Linked DNA regions of Idiomarina loihiensis L2TR. The protein of the gene in region 2 binds, or shares a complex with, the protein of the main gene of each other region. Links are inferred from orthologs where the notes say so. Each region holds a gene or a part of one and is shown on either strand. Other genes may lie near its edges.

Region 1 (4,581 bases), 1.8 Mb from region 2 along the record:
CCGCTCGATACTCGTAAACTCAACCTTAGTCAGTTACAACCAGATTAGGCGGTTTACGGTGCTTTGTTGCCTGTTCGTAGGCGAAAGCCGCTTCTATGAGCGTGGCCTCAGAGCGTGCAGCGCCAAAGAAACTGATACCGACCGGCAGGGCGGGTTCGTCTCCAATTTGGATATAACCCATAGGCACTGATATGTGCGGGTATCCGGCAACGGCAGCCGGTGAACTGGCTGAGCCTGAATAGTTGTCGCCAAGTACGTGATCGATTTTCCAGGCAGGGCTTGTTGTCGGAGCTATTAGTAAGTCGATATTGTTCTCCTCAAGCATGGCATCGATGCCTTCTTTACCTGCCAGCTTTTTGCTTTTGGCCAACGCTTTCTGATAAGCGGCTTCGTCATCCTGAGCCTCTGCCATTTCAAAGAGCTCCTGACCAAATAGTGATAACTCCTGCTCAGGCAATTCATTATTTGCCGCTATCATATCGCTTAAATTGTTATAGGGCAGATTCGTGCTGCTCAGGTAAGCCGCCATATCCTGTTGAAACTCATACAGCAGCACGGTAAATTCATCGCCGCCGTATTCTCCGTAGGTTGTCATCTCAACGTTAATAATTTCAGCTCCCTGAGCTTCCATAATCGAGAGCTGTTGCTCGAACTGTTCGTCAAGCAAGTTGTTGTAACCCATTAAGTTACGAACCACACCAATACGCTTGCCTTCGAGTCCGTCTGCTTTTAAATGCGAGGCAAAATTCGTTTCAGTACGATAGCCTGCGGGGTCATCCGGATCGTAAGCTTGCATCGCATCCAGCATTAAGGCGGCTCCGGCTACGCTACGAGCCATTGGGCCTGCAGTATCCTGACTATGCGCAATAGGGATAATGCCGTCGCGACTGATAAGGCCCAGCGTTGGCTTGATGGTAACAATGCCATTAACAGCGGCCGGACAGGTTAACGAGCCGTCGGTTTCGGTACCTACCGCAAGTGCGACTAAATCGGCGGCAACAGCGGTAGCGGAACCTGCACTGGAGCCACAAGTAGAGCGAGTCGTGTCATACGGATTCACGGCCTGACCTCCAATAGCACTCCAGCCCGAACTGGAGCGGGTAGAGCGAAAATTCGCCCACTCACTTAAGTTGGCTTTGCCTAAAATAATAGCTCCGGCATCACGCAATTGTTCTACAAGAAAAGCATCATCTTCCGGGTAGTTTTCTGCGAACAATAATGAACCCCCGGTATTTGCCATACCGTCGGCGGTATCGATGTTGTCTTTTAACAGAACAGGAATGCCGTGCAATGGACCGCGAACCTTGCCTTGTTCGCGCTCGGCATCAAGCCGTCTGGCATCTTTCAGAGCATTCTCATTTACGCTGTTTACCGCTCGTAAATTCGCACCCTGACGGTTATGAGTATTGATGCGCTGCAAATAATATTGTGTGAGTTGTTCGGCATTTAAATCACCATTGGTCATGGTGTTTTGCAATTCGATAACAGAGGCGTCCTGCCAGGAAAACTTACCCTGCTCCGTCGGTGATGTCTGACAAGCCGATAAGGTCAGAATAAATAGAAATGCAACGAGTTGTCTCATGCTAAAGCCTTTGTTGTTTTTATGTTTTCATAAAGTGGCATAACTTTTCCTGTAAGGCGAGTCATGCGAATAAAAATCAGGTAAAATAGCGTCAATTGTCGGTAAATAGCAGAATTGGTTAGTATTATGCGGGTATTGGGTATTGAAACGTCTTGTGATGAAACGGGTGTTGCGGTGTACGACACCGAAAAAGGCTTATTAGCCCACCAGTTGTACTCGCAGGTGAAACTGCATGCCGACTACGGCGGCGTAGTGCCCGAGCTGGCATCTCGTGACCACGTGCGCAAGACCTTACCGTTGATTAAAGCTGCGCTCAAAGAGGCCGGGATTTCGCATCAGCAACTGGATGGTATTGCTTATACAATGGGGCCTGGGCTGGTTGGTGCTCTGTTAGTTGGTGCTTGTATTGGTCGTAGTCTGGCTTTTGGATGGAATTTACCCGCGGTTGGAGTTCATCATATGGAAGGCCATTTGCTGGCGCCTATGCTGGAAGAAAACCAGCCCGAATTTCCTTTTGTCGCCTTGTTGGTTTCCGGCGGGCATACTCAACTGGTTCAAGTAAAAGGTATAGGCGATTATCATTTGCTGGGCGAATCAGTAGACGACGCCGCAGGCGAGGCTTTTGATAAAACAGCTAAGCTAATGGGGCTTGATTATCCCGGGGGGCCGCGATTGGCTGCTTTGGCTGAACAGGGCAACAGCGATCGTTTTACCTTTCCCAGACCAATGACAGACAGACCAGGTCTTAATTTTTCTTTCAGTGGTTTGAAAACTTCTGCGGCTAATACTCTGGCCGCTAATGACAGTGATGAGCAGACCCTGGCGGATATTGCGCGGGCATTTGAAGATGCGGTGGTTGATACCTTGGTGATTAAATGTCGCCGGGCGCTAAAAGAAACCGGTTACAAGCGTTTGGTCGTTGCCGGTGGGGTCAGTGCCAATAAGCATTTACGCGCAAAACTTGAAGCTTTATTAGAAAAACAAAAGGGCCAGATATTTTACCCGCGTACGGAATTTTGTACTGATAACGGTGCGATGATCGCCTTAGCGGGCGCTCTGCGTTTAGAAGCGGGAGAACGTGAGCCATTGGCAGTGAAAACACACCCAAGATGGCCGATGACAGATTTGAAACCCATGGTGAATATTAGCGACGCCGTTTAAAGGCTTTTTCTTCGCCGGAGGACAAGCGCAGAATATTGGCCTGGTGACGCCAGAGTATTAATAGCGAAATCATAATAACCGGCACTGTGTATTGGGGTTTTATCCAATAGGCATAAAAGGGTGCCAGACAGACGGTTACTAAAGCCGCTAAAGAGGATACCCGGCTGACACGGAAAACCAGTAACCAGGTGGCAATGAGCAACAACGCCATTTCCCAGGCAACCGGAAACATAGCACCTAAGGCGGTAGCAACAGCTTTGCCGCCACGAAAATGAAAGTAAAGCGGAAAAATATGGCCAAGGCAGGCTGCAACCGCAATTAGCCCAAGGAAAAAGGGCTCAATGCCGAGAAAGTAAGAGCCCCACACCGGAACCATACCTTTTAAAACATCAAACCAAAGAGTTAATAACGCAGGGATTTTTCCGCCAACCCGGTAAACATTCGTGGCTCCGGGGTTGCCGGAACCTTCTTTGCGCGGGTCAGGTAAGCCCCAAAGCCGGCAGATAACCACAGCGCTACTGATAGAGCCCAGAAGGTAGGCTGAAAGTATCATCAGTAAAGTAAGCGCTGTCATGGGGTACGAATCCCTCGTTGGTTAAGGTAGACTGCGATTAAAACTCAATGTCCCTAGAATAAGCGGTTTTTTGGGCAATTACCACGGGTTAACACAAATGGAACAAGCAGATATTGATGTCGTTAGCATTGAAGGCTTAACCGTAGAAACCATCATTGGTGTCTATGACTGGGAAAAAGAAAAAAAACAGCAGTTGGTGCTGGATATTCAGATGAGCTGGGACAACCAGCGCGCGGCAGTTACTGACAATATTGACGACGCTTTAGATTATGCACTGGTGAGCGAGCGAGTGTCGGCCTGGGTAGCAGAGAAGCCGCGTCAGCTCATAGAAACGGTTGCTGAAGGCGTTGCCAGCCTCATTTTGAATGAATTCGGTGTGCAGAACGTTGAAGTGCGGGTGGCTAAACCCGGAGCTGTGCCTAATGCTAAAACGGTGGCTGTAAGCGTTCGCCGAAGTGTTTTCGACAGCCCATTTGGGTAAGAGGATAAGTTGTGGCGCAAGTTTTTCTCGGAATAGGTTCTAATACGGATCGTGAAAAACATATTCGGGCAGGGTTGAAAGCCATTGCAAAGAGCTTTACCTGGCAACAACGCTCAAGAATTTTTCGCAGTGCCTCGGTAGGGTTTTCCGGAAGTGATTTTTACAATCTGGTGGTGGAGGTAATAACCAACCTTTCTGTTACCGAAGTTCTGGCTGAATGCAAGCGCATTGAGCAGGAAAACGGACGGATTCCGGGCAGTGCTAAGTTCAGCCCGCGAACATTAGACATTGATGTCTTATTGTATGATGACGTTATTCGGGAGCAACAACCGCAGTTGCCCCGTGGCGAAATTCTTGAAAATGCCTTTGTGCTCTGGCCACTGGCTGAAATAGCCGGGCACCACCTGCATCCGCTTTTAAATGTGAGTTACGAGCAGTTGTGGGAGCAATACCAGCAGACTCATAAAGACTCACCGCAACAATTAGAGCCTATTAGCGACACTTCTTGGCTGGAAGGTTAATTCAATGCCTCAGCCAGTATCTGCTCACGCTGTTCGCGTAAAGCATCGCCCAGGGCTTTACCGGTAAAGCCCTGCTGCTGCAAAGTCCCAGCATTAAGCGCTGCGGCTTTTTCTGCCCCCGAACGTAACTTTTTATGCTGAGCAGCAATACTTTTCTGCTGCTTAGATTCACTATATTCAGCTTGCCGTAACTGTAGCAACTGCTCCAGCTTCTCCGGTCGGCGCCAGTAGTCAATTTGTTTCAGTAGTGCAGCCAATTGAG
Region 2 (4,868 bases):
AAGCTACTGGTGGTCAGGTTATTCTCGGTTTTAATGGCTTTGACGGTAGTATTATACTTCTGTGCCAGCACCGATAAGGAATCTCCGGACTTAACGGTATAAGTAAAACTGCTTTGGTTAGCTAAGTAGGTATTGTCTATTGGGTTACTGACAAAATAACGGCGGATCCCGTTATAAAGAGCCCGCGCCAGCTTTTGCTGATGAGCATTACTGGTTAACAACTGCTCTTCACGCGGATTTGAAATGAATCCAGTTTCCACCAGCAATGACGGTTTATCCGGCGATTTGAGCACAGCAAGGCTAGCTGCCTGTGGAGCATGCTTATGCATTTCTGTCACCGCCGACATCTCGTCGATTATATGTTTCGCGGCACTGTAGGCCCCGGCAATGGAACTGTCCATTGACATATCCAACAGAGTCTCTGCCAAATAGGGTTCGTGCCCGTTCTTCCGCAAAATATCAGTAACGCCACCCAATAACTCAGATTGCTGCTCCCGATTTTCTAACCAGCGACCAACTTCGGATTCTGCCCGGCGTTTGGACAACACCCAGACCGAGCCACCGCTGGGCTGTGGTGTTCGAAAAGCGTCTGCATGAATAGAAACAAAAAAGTCGGCTTTAGCATCCCAGGCTTTTTGCGGTCGCTCGTTAAGGCCAACATAGTAGTCACCGGTGCGAATCAAATATGCCTGCATACCCGGGTCGTCGTTAATTAACTTAGCCAGAGCAGTAGCTATACGAATGACAACGTGTTTTTCATAGGTTCCGCGCGGACCAATAGAACCAGGGTCATCACCACCATGCCCGGCATCAATAGCCACAGTTACGCGTCTGTCTTTTAATTCAGAAACGGATTTAGCCGGCCCGCTGCGCTCAATAGACTTACCGGGTAAGTCAACGACCAGCCGGTCTTTATAAGACTCATTCGCCGGCAGGGTAAACAAGTTCGCATCGCTTTTGGAGTCCAGCTCAATAACGATACGGGTACTGTTGGCATTTTTAGGCGAACTTGTACGAATTTTATCGACCAGCAGCGATTCTTTGCCCAAATTCTCCAGGCCGGCTTTTAACGAGGTGTTGTTAAAATCAATAACCAGCCGGTAGGGCTTTTGCTGATACAAAGTAAAGTAAGAATAATCGGGAGTGTCCGACAAGTCGAAAACCACCCGCGTTTTATCCGGAGATGGCCATACACGCACACTGTCTACACTGTTGTCAGCCCAGGCCCACAAAGGAGCACAGGCAAACAAAAACACCCAAAATCGCTTCATCATAATGTTTTAATTATTTTTTGTCCGGCTTCAGTTAGCGCACTGAAAGTTAGTTTACGACCCGTGCCAGCATACTCGATTCTTATCTCAATGTCCGCACCGGGAAGCCAACCATAGCCTTTATCGGGCCACTCTATAAAGTTTAACGTATCTTCAGAAAAATAATCACGAATTCCCATATATTCGAGCTCTTCCGGGTCGGCCAGTCGGTATAAATCGAAATGATGAATACGCCAGCCTTGCAACTGGTAGGGCTCGACAAGAGTATAGGTCGGGCTTTTCACTGCCCCTGAATGCCCCATAGCCTGAATAACACCGCGACAAAATGCCGTTTTACCAGCACCTAACTCACCTTCCAGATAAACCACTAAAGGGGCCTGTAAAACTTGTGAAAATTTCTTAGCAAGTGCTAACGTTTCCTCTTCGTTAGCCAGTTCACATTGGTGTACCTCAGCCATCGTCCCTTCCATATCCATTCACCAACTGTCGTATATGAGGCAACAGATCCGAAGCTAAGGTTCCCCTCTCACCATCTTTTCCTGCCTCTTCGCCCGCTATAGCATGCCATAGGCTACCTGCAATAAGCGCTTGTGCCGGAGCCATTCTTTGCGCTAATAAGCCCGCGATTAGTCCGGTTAACAAGTCGCCCATACCACCGGAAGCCATTGCCGGAGAACCGCGGTCTATCAAACACCTTCCTCTGTCGGTTACCAGCAAAGATCCTGCACCTTTCAGTAATACCTGCGCACCGTATTTTTCGCGCAGTTTTGTTGCCGCAGCAAAACGATCCGACGCTATTTCGTCGGTCGTCATTTGCAGTAACCGTGCAGCTTCACCAGGGTGCGGAGTTAGTAATAATTTGGGTGAACGAACAGGGTTACTCGCTAATAAGTTTAAACCATCGGCATCAATAACTTTCAGCACATCGGTTTCCATCACTTGCGAAAAAATCTCCTGACTCCAGGAGCCTTGTCCCAGTCCGGGCCCCAAAGCAACAGCAGAAGCTTCTCGCAGCAGCGGCTCAAGAGAATCGGTTTCTTTTATGCCATGTACCATTGCTTCAGGCTGCGCTGCCGCAACAATTGCCTGCACCTGCGGATGACACGCCGCTGACACTTTGCCCGCTCCCGCACGCAGCGCCGACTGCATTGCCAGTATCACAGCTCCGGACATACCCGGCTGGCCACCGACAATTAGCACATGCCCCTGTTCACCTTTATGAGTGCAGCGTGAACGCGGCGCCAGCCAGCCACCAACCCGGCCGGCGTTGACTCTGAACCAGTTAGCTTCGTTTTGCTGTTTAAACGTGCTGCCAATACCTAAATCTTCAAGTTTTAACTCACCGGTGTGCTCTTGAGCCTTCCCGGTCAGCAAACCACGCTTTAACGCCACCAGACAGACGGTAAGATGAGCGCGAACCGCAGCACCGGGCACATGACCTGTATCAGCATTTAACCCCGACGGCACGTCCACTGACACCACCGGCGTCGTGCTGCCATTCACGCGCTGAACCCAGCTTACCGGGTCGCCCTCAAGAGCACGATTCAAACCCACACCAAATAAAGCATCAACCAACACATCAAACTGCTCGGGTGAGCAATCCAACAAGGGCTTTTCACTGCCCCCTTGTTCACGCCACGCAGCGCGGGCTTTGTGCGCGTCAGACTCCATTGGTTCCGGCAATTCAACATTGGGTTTGAGCGCAAAAACTTGCACCTGATAACCGGCTTTTTGAGCCAGCCGGGCGACAATATAGCCATCACCACCGTTATTGCCTTCACCACAACAGACCGCAATGCGTGCCGGTGCCGGAAAATACGACTGCAGCTGATGAAAAACGGCTTTCCCGGCCGCCGACATCAGTTGCGTCATGTTCATCGAGCAGGCTTCAGCGGCTTTTTGTTCGCCCTGCTGTACTTGCTCAACGCGATAAAGACAATTGCTAAAACGGCTGCCGTCGGTGTCTGTCATAATGGTTCCCTACAATTTGTTTAGTCTGGCTTAAACACCCCAATGACCTGATCAAACTGACGCTGGCTACCACCACCCTGCTCTTTAGGTTCACTAAACCGGTGCTTACATTGCACGCACTCAACTTGTTCGGTATCGTTTTCGATGAAGAGCATGAGTGTGTCCATGGCATCGCATTTGGGGCAAACGGCCCCGGCAATAAATCGCTTCTTTTCTCTAGCCACAACAGCTCCTGTGTTAGAATTGTGAGCAGAACACGTCTATGATACCGCAGCTGAACAGCTGTACAAAATGAAGAGTAGTTTATGATCCGTGCTGAAGCTATCACCTTATTGCGTGGCGGTGATGTTTTATTTGAAGACAGTGACTTACAAGTATTCCCGGGACATCGCGTTGGCTTAGTAGGCCGTAATGGCTGCGGCAAGTCCTCGCTGTTTGCCATGCTGCGTGGTGAACTCAGTGCCGACAGCGGTAATATTCACCTGCCAGCGGAGTGGCGAATTGCCAGCGTAGCCCAGGACACTCCCGCACTGGATAAATCCGCTATCGATTACGTAATGGACGGTGACGCCGAGTTTCGGCAGTTGGAAGCGCAACTCGCGCAGGCCGAAAGCGATAACAACGGCGAAGCCATTGCGCACTGTCACGACAAGTTGGCTTCCATCGGAGCTTATGATATTCAGCCCAGAACCGCCAGTTTAATGGCTGGCCTTGGTTTTACTCAGGAACAACTGCAACAGCCGGTAAAAGCATTTTCTGGTGGTTGGCGTATGCGCCTTAATTTGGCACAGGTACTCATAGCCCGCGCCGACTTAATGCTGCTGGATGAGCCAACCAACCACCTGGACGTTGATGCCATTTTCTGGCTGGAAAGCTGGTTAAAACAGTACGACGGAACCCTGCTATTGATATCGCACGACCGTGACTTTCTCGACTCGGTCACTACCGACATTACGCATATTGAGCATAAAAAACTGAACAGCTACCGCGGTAACTACTCTCTGTTTGAGCGGCAGCGCGCCGAGCACATGGCTCAGCAACAAAGCGAGTACGAAAAAGCTCAGGTTATGCGTCAGCACTTACAAGCTTACGTTGACCGTTTTCGTTATAAAGCCAGCAAAGCCAAACAAGCACAGAGCCGTTTAAAAGCTATTGAGAAGCTGCCTAACCAGGCACCACTACGCGCCGAAAGTGGTATCGACTTTCACTTTTTAACACCAGAGAAGCTGCCAAATCCACTGCTAACGCTGCGCGACGCCAAAGCTGGCTATGGTGACACCACCATTCTTGAGCAGATTAAGCTAAATTTGGTGCCGGGAACTAGGTTAGGCTTGCTTGGCCGAAACGGCGCCGGTAAATCAACGCTGATTAAACTGCTGGCGGGTGAATTGGAGCCGATGGCTGGTGAGCGGTTGGTTAACCCAGGTCTCAGCATTGGTTATTTTGCTCAGCATCAGCTGGAAACTCTGGACTTGGCAGCCTCAGCTCTGCTGCACTTGCAGCGCATTGATAAACAAGCGACTGAACAAAAGCTGCGTGACTTTCTAGGCAACTTTGGATTTTCCGGTGATCAGGCCACACGGTCGGTCGAACCCATGTCCGGTGGGGAAAAAGCCCGATTGGCAT

What was found. The genes of interacting proteins can lie anywhere in the genome.
Region 1: the proteins of tsaE (region 2) and tsaD are in contact, whole or in part, in a crystal structure (PDB 6N9A), measured with the Thermotoga maritima proteins. The link is inferred for Idiomarina loihiensis L2TR from one-to-one orthologs. Residues at the interface, in WP_004082108.1 of Thermotoga maritima: Leu37, Gly38, Lys46, Lys57, Val59, Lys60, Ser61, Thr63, Phe64, Thr65, Leu66, Met67, Val69, Pro71, Tyr82, Arg83, Leu84, Asp86, Asp88, Phe89, Asp93, Ile128, Asp130, Glu131, Arg134; in WP_004082750.1 of Thermotoga maritima: Cys10, Asp11, Arg49, His50, Leu82, Gly84, Gly135, Gly136, Glu154, Thr155, Leu156, Asp157, Asp158, Ser159, Glu162, Asp165, Lys166, Arg169, Leu170, Tyr175, Lys213, Thr214, Leu217, Tyr218, Gln221, Arg222, Asn324.

What each region holds. Positions count from the first base shown.
Region 1 is NC_006512.1:2,100,276-2,104,856, reverse strand. What follows is about bases 769-3,725. They hold tsaD (tRNA (adenosine(37)-N6)-threonylcarbamoyltransferase complex transferase subunit TsaD), read left to right. Parts: upstream 769-1,708; coding sequence 1,709-2,743; downstream 2,744-3,725. Other genes in these bases: folB (dihydroneopterin aldolase), read left to right, coding at 3,415-3,725; plsY (glycerol-3-phosphate 1-O-acyltransferase PlsY), read right to left, coding at 2,727-3,317; IL_RS10135 (amidase), read right to left, coding at 769-1,582. Also shown: IL_RS10140 (phosphodiesterase), read left to right, coding at 1-48; more of IL_RS10135, read right to left, coding at 26-768; more of folB, read left to right, coding at 3,726-3,798; folK (2-amino-4-hydroxy-6-hydroxymethyldihydropteridine diphosphokinase), read left to right, coding at 3,810-4,319; IL_RS10110 (CCA-adding enzyme), read right to left, coding at 4,316-4,581.
Region 2 is NC_006512.1:335,131-339,998, reverse strand. Bases 1-2,999 are described here. They hold tsaE (tRNA (adenosine(37)-N6)-threonylcarbamoyltransferase complex ATPase subunit type 1 TsaE), read right to left. Parts: upstream 1,730-2,999; coding sequence 1,271-1,729; downstream 1-1,270. Other genes in these bases: IL_RS01655 (bifunctional ADP-dependent NAD(P)H-hydrate dehydratase/NAD(P)H-hydrate epimerase), read right to left, coding at 1,722-2,999; IL_RS01665 (N-acetylmuramoyl-L-alanine amidase), read right to left, coding at 1-1,274. Also shown: more of IL_RS01655, read right to left, coding at 3,000-3,242; IL_RS01650 (YheV family putative zinc ribbon protein), read right to left, coding at 3,263-3,466; IL_RS01645 (ATP-binding cassette domain-containing protein), read left to right, coding at 3,548-4,868. UniProt on the Escherichia coli protein: Required for the formation of a threonylcarbamoyl group on adenosine at position 37 (t(6)A37) in tRNAs that read codons beginning with adenine.